Regions from separate parts of the Thermochromatium tepidum ATCC 43061 genome, predicted to be linked through region 1. Evidence: predicted binding sites of a transcription regulator. Region 1 holds the regulator's gene; the other holds the start of a gene.
What was found. The regulator FNR, encoded in region 1, switches genes on or off when oxygen is low (the NO sensors DNR and NnrR bind a similar motif). The targets are predictions, from matches to a motif close to TTGATNTANATCAA.

Region 1 (13,999 bases):
CATCGATCAGGCGTCCCTTTTCGGCATAATCGATCCCGAGATTGCCGTGCTCCACGGCATTGAGCATGAGCTCAGACAGCCCCATGGCCACGGTTTCGGGGTTTGGACACATCTGTGCCAGGGTCGAGGACAGAACCTGGATGTCCTTAAGGGTACGAAAGCGAAAGCGGGCCTGGTCGATCAGATTGAGGGTGGTCTGGAGCCTGTCGCCGATGCGCACCAGATCCTTGCGAGTGCGTCGGTCGTCCAGGGCGGCGTTGACGATGCTGCGCAGTGCCTTGGGGGAATAAGGCTTGGCCAGATAGTACCAGGCGCCGGCCGCCAGTCCCTCGGCGATCTGCTCGGAGCCTCCGGCCGCGCTCTGCATGATGACCGGCAGGTCGCGAAAACGCGGATCGGCCTTGAGACGCCTGAGCACCTCCATGCCGTCCATGCGCGGCATCATGCGATCGAGGATCACGCCATCATAGGCCTGGGGCGCGGCCTCCAGCATGGACCAGGCCTCCAGTCCATCCTCGGCGAAGGCCAGCTGATGCTCGCCCTCCAGGCAATGACCGATGATCTCGAGGTTGATGGGCTCATCGTCCACCACCAGCAATTTAGCCATCGGAACCGTCCTGCCGTTGAAGCTGCTCGAAAGTGTCGAGGATCTCGCGCAACACGCTGGTTGCATAGGATCCGGATGATAGCCCGAATCCGAGGATCAGATCCCCATCGCCCCATTCATGTTCGAGTTGGTCGGGGACCAGACGCAGTGCACGACGCCCCTGATCCAATCCTCGTTCCGCCAGCCGTTCGGGCCAGGGCGTGAATCCAGCCGCGACCTCGAGTTCGAGCGCCTGAACCGCCTGGCGGGTCGGCGGCTCGCCACGGCCCCAGAGCGGACCTGTTGGATGCAGATCGAAACGCGCCGCGCGCTCGTGCAGGGTGTCGTCGAGGGTCTCGACAAGAAAGAACGAATGGCTGCCAGCCAGGTGCGGGCAGTCACCAGGCTGGAGCCGGTCCCAGTTGCTGCGGCGCACGCGCTCGGCCAGCAGTTCATTGAAGATCTGGGCGCGCGCCGCCGAGAGTTGGAGGCCGCGCTGATGGGGCGACACCCGCCTGACCCTACCCGTCAGCAGCGCATGCGCGCGCTGGAGATTGGCGTCGGCGTGACCGAACCGTTGTTCACCGAAATAATTGGGCACGCCACGCGCGCGGATGATCTCAAGACGTGCCGCAAGCGCCGCCGGGTCGAGCCGACAGTCACGGATGCGAATCCTAAACCTGTTGCCAGCCAGGGCGCCGCGCCTCAGCTTGCGCCGATGGGGATAGACCCCGAGCACCTCGATCCCCTGTTTTGCCAGCGCGCCCCAGTCTGGTTCGGGTTCCCCAGTGCGCGGACGCGGCAGCGAGAACCACTGCTCGGCGACGGCCCAACGATCCTTGAGACCGGCATAGCCGACAGCTGCGACCGGCACGCCCGCCGTGTCCGCCAGTCGCCGTGCCACCCATGCGGTATTGGCGCCGGTCTTGCGCACCCGGAGCAACCAGTGATCGCCCTCCCCGTCCGGCTCAAAGCCCAGCACCTCCGTGACCTGGAAGTCTTCGGGCGCGACACGCAGCCGACCCGAGCCGAGGGGCTCGCCATGCGCACGCGGCAGATCACTGAAGGTGGTCCAGCGGGGGAGCGCCGAGGCAGACATCCGAAGATTTAGCCGTCTGCCGTGACCAGCAGCACCACCGCCGCGGCGGCGATCCCCTCACCACGACCGGTGAAGCCCATGTGTTCCATGGTCGTTGCCTTGACATTGACGCGCTTGGGATCGCATTCGAGATCGAAGGCCAGGGTCTCGCGCATGGCCGGGATGTAAGGAGCCAGCTTGGGCTGCTGGGCGATGAGCGTCATGTCGGCATTGTGCACACGCAGGCCCAGGGTGCGCAGACTGTCGATCACCCGTCGCAGCAGGATCCGGCTGTCGATGTCGGCATAGGCGGCATCCGTGTCGGGAAAATGACGTCCGATGTCGCCCAATCCGGCGGCGCCCAGCAGGGCATCGCACAGGGCATGGATCAAGACATCGCCGTCGGAATGGGCGAGCATCCCCTGATCGTGCGGGATCTCGACCCCGCCGAGCACCAGCCGACGACCCGGCGTGAAACGATGGGCATCAAAGCCCTGACCGATCAGCATTTGGGGGGTCTCCAGTTTCCGGCTTCCAGCCTCTAGCGTCCGGTCGTTGGGATGAGCCCGGACGCTGGTGGCTGGACGCTGGCCGTTTCAAGAAATCCGTCCCTGGCGTTGCAGATAGAAGTGCGCGAGCGGCAGATCCTCAGCCCGCGTGATCTTGATGTTGTCGGCATGGCCCTCGATCAGGCGCGGCGCCAGCCCCAGACGCTCGATGGCCGAGGCGTCATCCGTGACCAGATCGCCAGCCTCCAGCGCCTCCTGTAGGGCGCGTCGCAGCAGACCGAGCCGGAACATCTGCGGCGTGTAGGCGTGCCACAGACTGGAGCGATCCACGGTCGTATCGATGCGCTCGCCCGCCCCGGCACGCTTCATGGTATCCCGCACCGGGATGCCGAGCAGACCGCCGACGGCATCGTCGAGCAGGCTGTCGATCAGCCGGTCGAGATCGTCCGGGCGCAGACAGGGACGCGCAGCATCATGCACCAGCACCCAGTCGTCGGCATCGGCCTGTCCCTCCAGGGACGCCAGGGCATTGAGGACCGAATGGCAGCGCTCGGCACCGCCCGGTGCGCGCCTTACCCGGGGATGACCGGCGTAGGCGGTCGCGTCCCAGTAACCATCCTCGGCACCCAGGGCCACCACCACGCCCGCGATGCGTTCGTGGCTGACGAAGAGGTCGAGCGTGTGCTCGATCACGGTACGACCGGCCAGTTCCAGATACTGCTTGGGCACGGCACTGCCCATGCGTCGTCCGACGCCTGCGGCGGGCAGGATGGCCCAGAGTCGTGTCGTCATGGTCGACCCTCCGGATTGGCGGACCTAGGTCGTTCGATGACCTGGATAAAGATCTCGCCCGGCTTGATCATGCCCAGCTCGCTGCGCGCACGCTCCTCGATCGCCTCGGAGCCTTCGCGCAGGTCGTCAACCTCGGCCTGAAGCGCGCGATTGCGCGCGCGCAGCCGCTCCAGCTCGGACTCCTCGAGGGCGATCTCGCGCTTGAGGCTGTGGAGCTCGGCGAGGCTCCCCTCGCCGACCCAGAGCCGGTACTGGAGCGCGCCCAGAAGCAGGGTCAATACCAGGATCAACCAGTACATACGCAAGCTCAGGACGTTCAGGGTCAGGGGACGCCGAACTCAAAGACCCCGACCCCAGGGCCTCAGATCCACTTGTTGAAGGCATCGCGTCCAGCATAGACGGCCTCATCGGCCAATTGGTCCTCGATACGCATCAATTGATTGTACTTGGCCACACGGTCCGAACGCGACAGCGAGCCGGTCTTGATCTGACCCGCGCCTGTAGCGACCGCGAGATCGGCGATGGTCGAGTCCTCGGTCTCGCCCGAGCGGTGCGAGATGATCGCGGTATAACCGGCCTTGTGCGCCATGGCGATGGCCTCCAGGGTCTCGGTCAGGGTGCCGATCTGGTTGACCTTGATCAGGATCGAGTTGGCGATGCCCTTGGCGATGGCCTGGCTGAAGATCCGGGTATTGGTGACGAAGATATCGTCGCCGACGATCTGCACCCTGTCGCCTAGACGCTCGGTCAGGCGCTTCCAACCGTCCCAGTCGCCTTCGGCCAGACCATCCTCGATCGAGAGGATCGGGTATTTGGCGACCCAGTCGGCCAAAAGCTCGATCAGTCCGTCTGAGCTCAGGGTGCGGCGCTCGCCCTTGAGCACATACTGTCCGTCCTTGTACAACGCGGAGGCGGCGACATCGAGACCCAGATAGATGTCGGAGCCGATCTTGAAGCCGGCGGTGTGGATGGCCTCGAGGATGGCCTCGATCGCCGCCTCGTTCGAGGCCAGATCGGGCGCAAAACCGCCCTCGTCGCCGACCGCCGTGGCCAGACCACGCCCATGCAGCACAGACTTGAGCGCGTGGAAGACCTCGGCACCATAGCGCACGGCCTCACGCAGGCTGCCGGCACCGACCGGTAGGATCAAGAACTCCTGGAAATCAATACTGTTGTCGGCATGTTCGCCACCGTTGATGATGTTCATCATCGGAACCGGCAGGCGATAAGGGCCAGTGGCGAGCGACTGATAGAGCGGCAGGGCCTTCTCCTGCGCGGCGGCATGGGCGACCGCGAGCGAGACGCCGAGCAGGGCGTTGGCACCCAGACGCGATTTGTTTTCGGTACCATCGACCTCGATCAGGCGGCGGTCGATCGCGGTCTGATCGCTGACCTCCATCCCGATCACGGCGTTGCGCAGTTCACCCTGGATATTGGCCACGGCGGTCAGCACGCCCTTACCGTTGTAGCGCGACTTGTCGCCATCGCGCAGTTCCAGCGCCTCGCGCGAGCCGGTGGAGGCGCCGGAAGGCACGATGGCGCGACCGATGGCGCCGGCGGCAGTGATGACGTCGGCCTCGACGGTCGGATTGCCACGGGAATCCAGCACCTCACGGGCGCGGACGTCGACGATTTCGGACATGGTGGATGACTCCTGGTTTGCGTCAATACTCTTGTAGCTTTGGTAAGCGGATGCGCGTTTGAGCCCCGCAAGTCAAGCTAAAAACGACCGAATCGATCAAGGATCAGTGATTTTGGGGCGGGTCTATTTCCATTTAGCCACGACATCGAAATCGATGAGTTCCTTCTTTAGATCCGCTTACGAATAGGGCGACATTGAACCTGTGAGAAACCTGGCTCAAGGGCGCCAAGCTCAGTAGCGCTAAGGAAACACTGATTTATTCCATTCGTGGCAAACCTTCTCACGTAACCCATTGATTTTATAGGAGTGGCTTCAGCCGCGATTGAGAGGCACGCGATTTATTCAGCGTTTCCCTAAGGTTGCTCAATGAATCCAGCCGCCTTGACCAAGTGATCGATCTCGATGAGGGTCGACAGCAATTCACGCATCCGCCCAAGCGGCCAGGCATTGGGGCCATCGCTCAAAGCATGGTCCGGATCGGGATGGGTCTCCATGAAAATGCCAGCGACACCCGCCGCGACCGCCGCGCGCGCCAGCACTGGGACGAACTCGCGCTGCCCGCCTGAGCTCGCCCCCTGTCCACCCGGTAGTTGCACCGAATGCGTGGCGTCGAACACCACCGGACAGCCGGTCTCGCGCATCACCGCCAGCGCGCGCATGTCCGAGACCAGATTGTTGTAGCCGAACGAGACACCACGCTCGCACACCAGGATCTGGTCGTTGCCGGTCGCGCGCGCCTTCTCGACGACATGCTTCATGTCCCAGGGTGCGAGGAACTGACCCTTCTTGATGTTGATCGGCCTGCCCTGGCGGGCGACGGCCTGGATGAAGTTGGTCTGACGACAGAGAAAGGCCGGGGTCTGGAGGACATCGACCACCGCCGCGACCTCGCTAAGCGGCGTGTCTTCGTGCACATCGGTCAGCACAGGCACGCCGATGATCGTGCGCACCCCTTCCAGGATCCGCAAGCCCTCCTCCAGGCCGGGCCCGCGAAAGCTTGCCCCCGAGGAGCGATTGGCCTTGTCGAACGAGGATTTGTAGATAAAGGGGATGCCGAGCGTCTCGGTCAGTTCTTTTAGTGCCCCGGCGGTCTCCTGTGCCAGTGCCTCGCTCTCGATCACGCACGGCCCGGCGATCAGAAACAGCGGCCGGTCGAGACCGACCTCGAAACCGGCCAGCGACATCATGCGTTTCGTCCATTGAACTGACACTGCACCAGGGCCGCGCGCACAAAGCCCTCGAACAGTGGATGCCCATCGCGCGGGGTCGAGGTGAACTCGGGATGGAACTGACAGGCGATGAACCAGGGATGATCCGGGATCTCGACGATCTCGACCAGGCGGTTGTCGAGCGACCAGCCCGAGAACCGCAGCCCGGCATCCTTCAGCGTATCCAGATAGGCATTGTTGAATTCATAGCGATGGCGATGGCGTTCGCGGATCTGCGGCTGACCATAGATTGCCCGCGCCAGACTGCCCGGCTCCAGCCGACAATTCTGCCCGCCGAGCCGCATGGTCCCCCCCAGGTCATCATTCTCGGAGCGGGTCTTAACCCGCCCCTGCTCATCCCGCCACTGGGTGATCAGGGCGATCACTGGATGCGGCGTCTGGGGGTCGAACTCGGTGCTATGGGCGCCCACCAGCCCGGCGACATGACGTGCATATTCGACCACCGCCACCTGCATCCCAAGACAGATCCCGAGATAGGGTACCCGCTGCTCGCGGGCATAGCGCACGGCCTGGATCTTGCCCTCGACCCCGCGCTCGCCGAATCCGCCCGGTACCAGGATGGCGTCGAGTCCGTTGAGACAGTCTGTGCCTTCGCGTTCGATGCGCTCGGAGTCGACATAGACGATCTCGACCCGGATCTTGGTGTGCACGCCGGCGTGCGCCAGCGCCTCTGAGAGCGACTTGTAGGCCTCGGTCAGGTTCATGTACTTGCCCACCATGCCGATGCGCACCGACTGCTCGGGATGGTCGAAGCCGTCCAGCACCCGATCCCACTCCGAGAGATCGGCCTCGGGCACCTCGAGCCGGAACTGACGCACCACCAGGTCATCGAGGCCCTGGGCATGGAGCAGCCGCGGGATGCGGTAGATGTTGTCGGCGTCGATGGCCGAGATGACCGCCTTCTCCGAGACATTGGTAAAGAGCGCGATCTTGCGCCGCTCTTCGTCCGGCAGCAGCTTCTCGGCGCGGCACAGCAGGATGTCGGGCTGGATGCCGATCGAACGCAGTTCCTTGACCGAGTGCTGGGTCGGCTTGGTCTTGATCTCGCCGGCGGCGCGGAGGTAGGGCACCAGGGTTAGATGCATGAACAATGAGTTCTCCGGTCCCTCCTCGACCCGCATCTGACGGATCGCCTCCAGGAATGGCAGCGACTCGATGTCGCCCACGGTGCCACCGATCTCGACCATGGCGATGTCGGCACCCTCGGCGCCGCGGCGGATGCTGGCCTTGATCTCGTCGGTGATGTGCGGGATGACCTGCACCGTGCGGCCCAGATAGTCGCCGCGACGCTCCTTGCGGATCACGCTCTCGTAGATCTGACCGGTGGTGAAGTTGTTGTTACGCCCCATCCGGGTACGCAGGAAGCGCTCATAATGGCCCAGGTCCAGGTCGGTCTCGGCCCCGTCGTCGGTGACATAGACCTCGCCGTGCTGGAAGGGGCTCATGGTGCCCGGATCGACGTTGATGTAGGGATCGAGCTTGATCATGGTGACGCGCAGACCGCGCGCCTCGAGCAACGCCGCCAGCGAGGCCGAGGCAATGCCCTTACCCAGCGATGACACCACACCGCCGGTGATGAAGATGAACTTTGTCATAGTGAACGGGGGTCGAGGGGGGTCGAGTAAGCCCGAGGGTCGCGACTCGGATGGCGAGACAAGCTACCAAAATCGCTGCATTGGCTCAATGCGATTCAGCTTCGAGCTTTTGGCCTGGTTTGGCTGGAAACGCGAGGCTGGCGGCCTGATATCGGCACTTGAGTTTGAGAAGGGATCGGGTTAATAACACCGGATCATTGATCCAGATCAAAAACAAAACCCTATCGCCTGCAGCGGGCCAGGCCAAGGAGCGAGGGTAGAAACCTTGAATCAAAACACCGTGATCTCGATCGAATCCATCCGTGTCGCTTGTCGCCAGTGCACACTCTCCTCGCTCTGCCTACCCATGGGTCTGACACCCGAAGACGTCGAGCGGCTCGATGACATCGTCAAGCGCTCCCGTCCGCTGCATCGTGGCGACCTGTTGTTTCGCGAGGGCGACCACTTCCGTTCTCTGTACGTCGTCAAGACCGGCTCGCTCAAGACCTTTACCCCCGGCAGCGAGGGCGGCGAACAGGTGCTTGGTTTCCACCTGCCCGGCGAGCTCCTGGGGCTGGACGCCATCGACAAGGGCCAGCATGCCTGCTCGGCCCGTGCGCTCGAGACCTCGGCCATCTGTGAACTCCCCTTCGCGCGGCTGGAGGAGCTGACCGCGATCATCCCAAGCCTCCAGCACCAGATGTACCGCTTGCTCAGCAAGGAGATCGGCCAGGATACCGACCTGTTGCGCCTGCTCGGCAAGAAGAATGCCGAGGAGCGCTTGGCCGCCTTTCTGCTCAGCTTCTCGCAACGCCTGCACAGGCGTGGACTCTCGGCCACGGACTTCCATCTCAGCATGTCCAGACATGAGATCGGCAGCTATCTGGGGCTCGCCGTCGAGACCGTCAGCCGGCTCTTCACCCGCTTCCAGGACGAGGGTCTGGTGCGTGTCGAACGCAAGCATATCGAGCTGCTCGACCTCCGGGGATTGGAAGAGATCAGCGATGGTGCCGGCGCCGGGCGACGTCAACCGCAGCGCCGGCAGCAGACCTGATTATCCGAGCGCACCGAGCCAGACACAGCTGCCGCTCGCCTTTTGAATCTCCTTAAGCCGGGTCTGATGCGCCTCCAGCTCGCTCGGTGTCGCACGGACCACCCGCAGGCGCGGTCGCTCGACGTCAACGCGGCCTCGATACACCCCTCGCTTGTCATCGCCGATCCGCTCGCCACCCTCACCGTCGAGATACAACGCAACCTGCCCACCGGTCATCGCCAGATAGACGTCGGCCAGGATCTGGGCGTCGAGCAACGCACCGTGCAGGGTGCGGTGCGAGTTGTCGATCCCATAGCGTTTGCAGAGTGCATCAAGCCCATTGCGCTGGCCTGGATGGAGCCGACGCGCGAGCGTCAGGGTGTCGGTTAGGGTGCAGAGATCGGCGATCTGTGGGGCCTCACTGCCACGCCACAGGCTGAATTCGTAATCGAGGAAGCCGACATCGAAGGCGGCGTTGTGGATGATGAGCTCAGCCCCGCGCAGATATTCGATCAGCCGCTCGGCGATGTCGGCAAAACGCGGTTTGTCAGCCAGGAGGGCATTGCTGATGCCGTGCACGGTCTCGGCCTCGGCGTCGATCTGACGCTCGGGGTTGATGTATTCATGAAAGTTATGGCCGCTCGGGCGCCGGTCGATCAGTTCGACGCCGCCGATCTCGATGATCCGGTGACCCTCGCGTGGATCAAGACCCGTGGTTTCGGTATCCAGAACGATCTGACGCATTTCAGTATCCTCCCGTTGGAACACCCAGATTGGCGAGCCGGTCGGCGCGCTCGTTCTCGGGGTGCCCGGTGTGGCCCTTGACCCAGCGCCAGCTTACCTCGTGCTGGGCGAGCGCCTGGTCTAGACGCTCCCAGAGATCGCGATTCTTGACCGGACGGCGATCGGCAGTGCGCCAGCCATTACGCTTCCAGTGCGACAGCCACTCGGTGACCCCGCGCTTGACATAGGTTGAGTCCGTGGTAATGCGGATCCGGGCCGGATACCTGAGCGCCTCCAGCGCCATGATCACGGCCATCAGCTCCATTCGGTTGTTGGTGGTCTGGGGCTCGCCACCCAGTAGCTCCTTCTCGACCCCACCCCAGCGCAGCAACACGCCCCAGCCGCCGGGGCCGGGATTGCCCTTGCAGGCGCCGTCGGTGAAGGCCTCGACCCAATCAGGCATGCCCAGTCCCTCGAGTCGTGGGGCGGATGGCGCCGCCCGGCAGCAAGGCGCAACGACTGGTGCGATAGGGCTTGATCGGGGTTAGTGGCGCGACCCGCTTGACGGCGCGAATGGCATAGAGACCGCCAAATAGCGGCCAGAACCGGCGTCCGAGTGACTCGACGAAGCGACAGATCGCCCCGGCTGGAGTAACAAAGGGGACACAGAATAGGGCCCGCTCGCGCGTCTCGATCTCGAACCCATGCTCGGTCAGCCAGCGCTCGACCTGGATCGACGAACGCCAGCGTCCATTCCAGGGCCGTCGCCGACGGCTCGGCCACCAGAGACGTCCCAGCGCCCACAGACTCAGCGGATCAAACCCAAGAAGGATCAAGCGCCCCTCGGGGATGAGCACGCGCTCGACCTCGGCGAGGATCACACGCGGGCGATCCGAATACTCCAGGACATGCGCTAGGAGAACGACATCGATGCTGTCAGAGGCCAGGGGCAGGGCGCTCGGCTCACCGACGAGGCTCCATCCCTGTGCGGCCTCGGTCGGAGCCGTGCTGGGCAGCAATACGCGATGCCTGATCCGGCTCGTCGCCAAGGCCTCACTGAAATGCTCGCTCGCACCGATCTGTACCAGATAGTAGCCGAAGGTATTGGACAACAGACGTCGTAGACAGTCGTCCTCATACCTGGCTACCGCAGCACCGAGCGCCGTGCGATACCACGCCTGCAAGGGATCGGACTGGTCTGGTGGATCTCTGGTCATGCCTTTGGTCTCATCGGGACGACCATGGTAACCGCGATCATCGCCGCTTGTCCCGACCCCCCAAATCTCTACCAAGCGGATGTTCGTTGTGGAATTCAGAGCGGCCTTTGCGTATGATAACCATACAATTTTAATAATATTTCGCTTAATCAATAAGTTACGTTAATTTAGTCGGGGTTCCCATGCCAAAAGCCAAACCTCTGGGGCCGATGGCCTGCGCCTTATCGGCCCTCACCCTGCCCTTTTTCACTGGTTGCGCGGGTCAAGGCGACCTCGCCAAGCTGGATGGTTCCAGCGACCTGTATGCCGATGTGGTCTCGGCGCGTGAATATGGTTATGTCAGACCCGCCCGTGATGTCAGGCTGAGGGCCCGTTCGCAAGTCTTGGAGGGCGGACGGATCGGCCCAGGAGGGGATCTTTGGCAGCGCGTGCGCGCCGGGATGCGGCTCGATCTCCAGGCCAATGCCAGCATCGATGCCGCGCTCGAACGCTTCCGCCGCAATCCGCGCTATCTGGAACGACTCTCGCAGCGCGCTTCGCCCTATCTATCGATCATCGTCGCCGAGATCGAGCGCCGCGGTCTCCCGATGGAGCTGGCCTTGCTGCCGCAGATCGAAAGCCGCTACGACCCGGCGGCTACCTCCCCCAAGTCTGCCGCCGGCATCTGGCAGTTCATCCCCTCGACCGCGCGCGAAATGGGCCTACGTCTAGATGAGGGGACCGACGAGCGGCGCGACGTGATTGCCTCGACCCGCGCCGCACTGGACTATCTAGAACAGCTCAACAAGCGTTTCGAGGGCGACTGGGAACTGACCCTGGCCGCCTACAACTGTGGCCCGGGTTGTGTATCCTCGGCCATTGAGGCCAACCGCCTTGCGGGCAAGCCCACCGATTTTTGGTCGCTGAACCTGCCGAACGAGACCCAGCAGTATGTGCCGCAGATCCTGGCCGCCGCCAAGCTGGTCGCTGATTCGCGTCGCTACGGCCAGTATCTGCCTGCCATCCCGGATCGCATCGGCATCGACGTGATCCGTTCTAACCAGCCGATGGATCTGGTCAAGGTCGCTATGGACAACGGCGTCAAGCTCGACGAGCTCAAGCGACTGAATCCGGATCTCAAGATCGGGCGCTGGTCACGCCCAACAGTGGCTGAGCTGAACGTACCCCAGGGTCAGGGAGCACGCATCAGCGCCAGCTCACCGGGGATCCAGCTCGATGCTCAGCCTCTCCCCGTGGTCGTCAGCCGCGCTCCACAGGCTCGGATGCCTCTGACGGACACCGACGCCTACAGAGGCCCACGCACCCATACCGTCAGGAGCGGCGAGACACTGGCCGCCGTTGCACGGCGTCATGGCCTGGATCTCAAGACCTTGGCCGAGGCCAATGGTCTCTCCGAGCATGATCCGCTGCTTCCGGGCCAGACGCTCGAAATACCGACCCGTCAGAAGCAGACCCTCATCACGCATCGCGTCCAGCCTGGCGAGTCGCTTACCGGATTGGCGCGCCGCTATCGTGTCTCAATCGAAGAGATTCGGCGCTGGAACCAGCTCGCCGACAATACGCTCAAGAGCGGCACCTCTGTGCGTATTTACAAGAGGGAAGAGGGATAGTTCCTTAAGGAAACGCTGATTGATTCCATTCGTGGCAACACCTTCTCACGTAACCCATTGATTTTTTGGAACGACTTCAGCCGCGATTGAGAGACACGCGATTTATTCAGCGTTTCCTTAAGTAAACGGATCAGGATTTGGGATCCTCGACGGATCGGGTCGCCTTGGCGACCCGACCTCAAACTGCCGGCGCCAGGCTCAGAAAGAAACGCAACATTTCACCTGAGGCATCCGGCCCCTTGGGTTCGGCGAAGGATCCAGCCGGATCGCCGCCGAACCAGCCGTGTCCGCCACGCTCTACCATCCAGAGTTCGGCGCGGATGGATTCGGCGGCGTTCAGATAGCAGGTGCGGGTGTAGTCCAGACCGCCCGCCGATCGCCCCCTCTCGCGTGTGACGCGCGGCTTGTCAGCCTCGGCCAACGCCTGCTCGATGATCAAGGGCGCATTGACCGGATTGACCCTAGGATCCGCGTCGCCCTGAAACACAATCACCGGTACCCCGCCCAGCCTCGGGATCCGCGTCCGGAGGCCGCCAAGGGCTGATGGTCCCTGATGCATGAGCGTCAGCGCCGAGACCTGATCCTGGGCCAGTCCATACGGCAAACCGGAATGCACACCGACGGCGGCGAAGAACGCCGGGTAGATCGCGGCGAGCACCAAAGCCATGGCACCACCCGCCGAGAATCCGGCGACATACAGCCGACAGGGATCGGCACCATGCCGGACGGCGATATCTGCGGTCAGTGCGGCGAGCAGCGCGGCCTCACCATCATCGGAACGCCGATGCTCGGGCAAAAACCAGTTCCAGCAGCCGGCGGCATTGGCTGTGCGTGACTGGATTGGGTAGAGGACGCTGAAACCCAGCGTGTCGGCGAGCCAGTTGAAGCGGGTTAGACGCGCAATGTCGTCGGCGTCCTGCTGACAGCCATGCAACATCAGGATCAACGGACGCGGCGCCCCATCCGTTCCACCCGGCACATAGAGCATGTAGTCGCGCGCCTCCGAACCCTGGATGCGATGTCCACGGATCACGCGCCCACCCCTGGGACCGACATCCTCGATGGACTCGAAGTCGGCGTCGACGCCGCCGTAATGATCGACGCCAGCCGCCTCTGGCTTGGACCTGTCGCGCGTTAGATGCAGGCCATGCTGGATGAGGGCTGTGGCCTCGGCGATGCGACCATCGCGTCCTAGACGCATGGCCTCGGCCAGGATCGCCTTGAGTGTCTCGTTTATCATCGATCGATGGATTGGCGCTTGGACTGAGTCCAGGACAGATTAAATCGTCCAGACGGCGACGTCGATCGAAAACGATGATGCCTTCAGTAACCCCGATGTCGGAGTGTCTCGATCAGGATCTCACGATTGCGATAGCGAACATCCTGACCGAGTGCGACATAGATGACCTGCTCGGCGATGCTGGAGGCATGATTGCCGATGTGCTTGAGGGCCTGAGCACACTGGAACAAGGCAAGGGTCTGACGCGGCACCATGCCGTCGGTTTCCGACTCGTTGAGCAGATCGCTTAGGTCGCGCGCCACCTCTTGGAGCCTTGACTCGTCCTCGAAGATACCCAGTGACTGGGTCACATCGAAGGTGGCGACGGCCTGCACGCTACGCTCGAACATACAGCAGACCTTGTCGTCGAGGCGCTGGAAGGCGAGGCGCAGCGGTTCGACGAGTAGTTCGCCGCCCTGTCCCTGTTGTTGCAATTCTAGGGCTTGATGGGCAATGCGCGCAGCCTTATCACCCGCGCGCTCTACCTCAGCGGCAATTTTGCACAACGCCAGCACGATACGCAGATCTACGGCGGTCGGCTGACGCCGGGCGATGACACCAAACACCTCTTCATCGGCGTCAAGCGAGAGATAGTCGATCAGTGGCTCGCGATCGAGCACCCGATAGGCCTGAATCTCGTCGCCTTCGATCAGGGCGGCGACCGCCGCCTGGGTCTGATCGATGACCCGCTCGCCCATCTGCAGGATGATGGAACGCAGTTTGGCCA
Region 2 (5,236 bases), 480 kb from region 1:
GGGCTTGACCATCACCATGTCGGCACCTTCGGCCAGATCGAGCGCCACCTCGTGGATGGCCTCGTTGGCATTGGCCGGATCCATCTGATAGGTGTATTTGTTCCCTGAGCCCAGGTTGGCGGCCGAACCCACCGCGTCGCGGAAGGGGCCATAGTAGCTAGAGGCATACTTGGCCGAGTAGGCCAGGATGCGGGTGTGGATGTGGCCGGCGGACTCCAGTGCCGCGCGGATCGCACCGATGCGACCATCCATCATGTCCGAGGGCGCGACGATATCGGCCCCGGCCTCGGCGTGCGAGACGGCCTGACGCACCAGGACCTCGACCGTCTCGTCGTTCATCACATAGCCCGAGTCATCGATCAGACCGTCCTGACCGTGGGTGGTGAAGGGATCGAGCGCGACATCGGTCATCACACCCAGCTCGGGCACCGCGTCCTTGAGCGCGCGCACCGCCCGTTGCGCCAGACCATCCGGATTGAAGGCCTCGCGCGCGTCGAGCGACTTGGCCTCCATCGGCGTGACCGGAAAGAGCGCCATCACCGGGATGCCGAGTCGATGGGCCTCACGCGCGGCCTCGACCAGGAGATCGATACTCAGACGCTCCACACCCGGCATCGAGGGCACGGGTTCACACTGGCCCTGGCCTTCGAGCACGAACACCGGCCAGATCAGGTCATTGGGGGTCAGGGTGGTCTCGCGCATCAGCCGACGCGAGAAGTCGTCGCGGCGCATGCGGCGCATGCGGGTGCTGGGATAGGCGGAACGGGGTGTATCGAGATCGGCCATGGTATCTAAGGAGCCTCGGGTCCGGTGCGTCCGGGACCATCCCGGGCGCTGCACAGTCTGACTAAAATAGCTCAGCCGTCCGTTCGGCTCCAGTCTTGGCGTTGCGTGCCCAGTGTGACCCGGTTAAACCACGGCCATTTGAGACCCAGGGTGCCCGATCCATACCCCGTCGATTTTGAGGAAACGCTGATTCAATCCCCTCTCCCCCGCCCGCGGGGGCATGGGTATCTACACAAATCCGGCTCTGTTCGGGGGATTTCTCGCGGGGAAGATGAGGTACAAATAAGCGGTATGCGACGAATTTTGGTGACAGCGGTGAGTATGTGTTGGCGGTGGCGGACTGGTCGAGAGTGAACGATGGAGGGCACGCCTCGAAACGGGATCGCCTGCAAATGACCCATGCCACGGATGTGGGCGACGAACTGCAAAGCAGCCTCCTGGTCAGTGCCGAGGATGGCGCGCCCTTGGGGGTGCCGGTGCAGGATCTGGTGACGGCCCAGGGCGTGTGGAGCGCGTGTGCCGACACGATCAGCCCCGATGATCGCCACCCAGGCCTGTATCCTGGTGTGGCGCCTCTCTGCGCAGCAGACCGAGGAGGCACAAGCCGCCCGGCAGTTTCTCGTGCGCTTGTCCGGCAGGCAGATGAAGGCATCTCGCCTTGTTACCCCCTCCGCCTTGTTGGCTGGCGCTTTCATACTGTTCGCCATCCTCGATTCCCTTGATCACTCTTCCATCCCAGAACTCCGTGCCTTCGCCAACTCGATTCTTCTTGCTAACGGAGGGGATGGATGAAATTGTGTAGATACCTATGCCCAGAGGGGGAGGGGGAATAAATCAGCGCTTCTTTGATTTTGGGACCCATCGCCCGCGTCCTTGCGGTTACCACCCACCGCTCAGCCGGTTAGGCGGCGGCCATCATCGCCTGCACGTCCGCTTCTACCTCACCGATCGGCCGGATGTCGAAGTTCTCGATCAGCACCCTGGCCACGTTCGGCGATAGGAAGGCCGGCAGGGTCGGGCCGAGCCGGATGTGCTTGACACCCAGATGCAAGAGCGCCAGCAGGACGATGATCGCCTTCTGTTCGTACCAGGCGATGTCATAGGAGATCGGCAGCTCGTTGATGTCGTCCAGACCGAAGGCTTCCTTGAGCTTCAAGGCGATATAGGCCAGCGAATAGGAGTCGTTGCACTGCCCGGCATCGAGCAGACGCGGGATGCCATTGATCTCACCCAGATCAAGCTTGTTGTAGCGATATTTGGCGCAACCGGCGGTGAGGATCACGGCCTCCTTGGGCAGCGCCTTGGCGACATCGGTGTAATAGGAACGCTGCTTGTGACGCCCATCGCACCCCCCCATGACCACGAAGCGCTTGATGGCGCCCGACTTGACGGCCTCGATCACCTGGTCGGCCAGGGCCATCACCTGGGCATGGGCGAAGCCGCCGAGGATCTCACCCCGCTCCAGCTCGGTCGGGGGCGCACAGGTCTTGGCACGTTCGATCAGTGGCGAGAAGTCCTTGACCCCGCCCGCGGGGCGGTCGGCGATATGCATCACGCCCGGCCAGCCGGCTGGGCCCGTGGTGAAGAGGCGGTCGCGGTAGTCGTCCTTGACCGGGGTGAGACAGTTGGTGGTCATCAGGATCGGGCCGTTGAAGGCAGTGAAGTCCTTATCCTGTTCCCACCAGGCACCCCCATAGTTGCCGACGAAGTGCGGATATCTCTTGAACGCTGGATAGGAGTGTGCCGGCAGCATCTCGCTGTGGGTGTAGACATCGATGCCTGTACCCTGGGTCTGTTCCAGCAGTTCGGCAATGTCCTTGAGGTCGTGCCCTGAGACGAGGATGCCAGGATTGTGGCGAACACCGAGATTGACCCTGGTGATCTCGGGGTGACCATAGCGCGTCGTATTGGCCTCGTCGAGCAGGGCCATGGTGGTGACGCCAAACTCGCCGCATCTGAGCACCCAGCCGATCAGGGTCTGGATGTCGGATTCGGTCAGGCTGGCGGCCAGAGCCGAGATCATGAAGTCATAGATCTCAGGCCTCTCGAAGCCGAGTACGGCGGCATGATCGGCATAGGCGGCCATGCCCTTGAGACCATAGACCAGGAGTTCATGCAGCGAGCGCACGTCTTCGTTGGCCTGCGACAGCACACCGACGACCAGTCCCTTGTTCTCGTAGTGATCGGGCCCGCCCGTCCAGTTGACGGCATCCAGATCGCTGGAATGGCCGATGGCCGCCTTGAGCGCGTCGCGGCGGGCGATGACGGCCTGGATGCGTGCCTCCAGGCGCGCATCGTCGAAGTTGGCATTGGTGATGGTCATGAACAGCGACTCGGCGATGAAACGCCCCAGGCCCGGATCGGGTCGGCCCTGTCGCGCCGCCTCTTGGGCGACGACCGCCAGTCCCTTGAGCAGATAGACCAATAGATCCTGTAAATGGGCCGTCTTGGAATGCTTGCCGCAGACCCCCTTGGTGGTACAACCCAATCCCTTGGAGGCCTCTTCGCACTGGAAACAGAACATACTCATGGCAGACTCGCTCTCATTCAGGCGAACGGGATCGTTCGACGGCGTGAGCATCCCATCGCGCGCCAGCGGGCGACTTGATCTAAGTCAAGGGCGATGGACCTCAAGCGCAGTGGCCGCCTTAACCATTCAGGGTCTTGCCACCCATCCGCTCGAACAATCTTCGGCGGCTTGCCCATCCGAGGCGGGCAGGCCGGAGTGGACATCAGGACGGCAAAGCGCCAGCGACTCACAGCAACCCACGCTCGGCAAAGGAGGTCCCGTCTCCATCACCAATGATGATGTGATCCAATACCCGCACATCGATCAACGCCAGCGCCTCTTTGAGGCGCCGGGTGATGCTCAGATCGGCCTGACTGGGTTCGGCCACGCCGGAGGGGTGATTGTGGGCGAAGATGACGGCGGCCGCATTGGTCTCGATCACCCGGCGCACCACCTCTCTCGGATGGACGCTCGCCCCGTCGATAGTGCCGCGAAACAGCTCCTCGTAGAGGATGACCCGATGGCGGTTGTCGAGAAAAAGACAGGCGAAGATCTCGTGCGGCGCGCCATAGAGCCGCAGTTTGAGATAGTCGCGTGTGACCTCCGGACTGGTCAGCACGTCCTGGCCGCTGAGGCGTGTGAGCAGATAGCGGCGGCTGAGTTCGAGCGCGGCCTGGAGTTGGGCATACTTGGCCAAGCCCAGTCCCTTGCCGTCGCAGAAGCGGCGTCGATCGGCCGCAAGCAGTCCGGTCAGGCCGCCGAAGTCGGCAAGCAGCGCGCGCGCCAGATCGACCGCGCTCTTGCCGGGGATCCCGGTGCGCAGAAAGATGGCGAGTAGCTCGGCATCCGAGAGCGCACCGGCGCCTCGCTCCAGCAGTTTTTCGCGCGGTCGCTCGCCTTCTGGCCAGTCCTTGATCGACATGTGTTCCCGCTGTGCCCCCTATGAGATGGCGTCGGCCCTCGGTGCCAGACCGACGGATCGGTTACACTAAAGCCGGCATGGTCGATCAACTTACGCGATAAGCTCATGGATTTGAATCCGGGTTCACGGGTGCTGCTGGGCGTCGGCGCCGGCATCGCGGCTTACAAGGCGGTCGATCTGGTGCGCCGGCTCAAGGAACGCGGAGCCGATGTGCGGGTGGTCATGACCGAGGCGGCGACGGCCTTGGTCGCACCGCTGACCTTTCAGGCCGTGTCCGGTCATCCGGTGCGCACCAAGCTGCTCGATCCCGCCGCCGAGGCCGGCATGGGGCACATCGAACTGGCGCGCTGGGCCGATTGTCTGCTGATTGCGCCGGCCACCGCGGACCTCATGGCGCGACTGGTAGCGGGTCTGGCGAATGATCTGCTGACGACGGTGGCCCTGGCCTGTGAGGCGCCGCTCGTCATCGCGCCGGCGATGAACCAGGCCATGTGGCGCCATCCGGCCACGCAAGCGAACCTCGAGACGTTGCGCGCGCGTGGCGTGCGTGTCCTGGGGCCGGACGTGGGCGATCAGGCGTGCGGGGATCAGGGGCCAGGGCGGATGCTGGAGCCGCTGGAGATCGCCGAGGCGCTGTTCCCGCCAGTGGCGCGCCCACTAGCCGGCGTGCGCGTGTTGCTGACTGCCGGGCCGACGCGCGAGCCGCTCGATCCGGTGCGTTTTCTGGGCAATCGGAGTTCGGGGCGGATGGGATTCGCCCTGGCCGAGGCACTGGAGGCGCTGGGCGCTCGGGTCACGCTCATCGCTGGTCCCACCGCGCTGGCTGCACCGCGCGTGACCGAGCAGGTTGAGGTCGAGACGGCCTTGGAGATGTATGAGGCCGTCATGGTACGCGCCGCCGACTGCCACATCTTCGTGGCGACCGCGGCGGTCGCCGATTACCGGCCCGAAACCCCGGCTGCCACCAAGATCAAGAAGGATGCCGAGTCGCTGACGCTGCACCTGGTCCGCAACCCCGA

Region 2: a site for FNR is predicted at 3,391-3,404, ahead of hcp (hydroxylamine reductase). Genes of this name have one in related genera too.

What each region holds. Positions count from the first base shown of each region.
Region 1 covers NZ_CP039268.1:2,669,793-2,683,791, forward strand. Annotated here, with positions in the region: gene E6P07_RS12365 (ATP-binding response regulator) at 1-607, opposite strand, end outside; gene truD (tRNA pseudouridine(13) synthase TruD) at 600-1,685, opposite strand; gene ispF (2-C-methyl-D-erythritol 2,4-cyclodiphosphate synthase) at 1,694-2,173, opposite strand; gene ispD (2-C-methyl-D-erythritol 4-phosphate cytidylyltransferase) at 2,261-2,965, opposite strand; gene ftsB (cell division protein FtsB) at 2,962-3,264, opposite strand; gene eno (phosphopyruvate hydratase) at 3,327-4,607, opposite strand; gene kdsA (3-deoxy-8-phosphooctulonate synthase) at 4,961-5,794, opposite strand; gene pyrG (CTP synthase) at 5,791-7,431, opposite strand; gene fnr (fumarate/nitrate reduction transcriptional regulator Fnr) at 7,697-8,464, shown strand; gene dnaQ (DNA polymerase III subunit epsilon) at 8,465-9,187, opposite strand; gene rnhA (ribonuclease HI) at 9,189-9,629, opposite strand; gene E6P07_RS12420 (class I SAM-dependent methyltransferase) at 9,622-10,383, opposite strand; gene E6P07_RS12425 (transglycosylase SLT domain-containing protein) at 10,566-11,993, shown strand; gene E6P07_RS12430 (extracellular catalytic domain type 1 short-chain-length polyhydroxyalkanoate depolymerase) at 12,172-13,233, opposite strand; gene phoU (phosphate signaling complex protein PhoU) at 13,317-13,999, opposite strand, start outside.
Region 2 covers NZ_CP039268.1:2,194,880-2,200,115, reverse strand. Annotated here, with positions in the region: gene hemB (porphobilinogen synthase) at 1-786, opposite strand, end outside; gene E6P07_RS10105 (hypothetical protein) at 1,324-1,578, shown strand; gene hcp (hydroxylamine reductase) at 1,688-3,316, opposite strand; gene radC (RadC family protein) at 3,543-4,217, opposite strand; gene coaBC (bifunctional phosphopantothenoylcysteine decarboxylase/phosphopantothenate--cysteine ligase CoaBC) at 4,323-5,236, shown strand, end outside.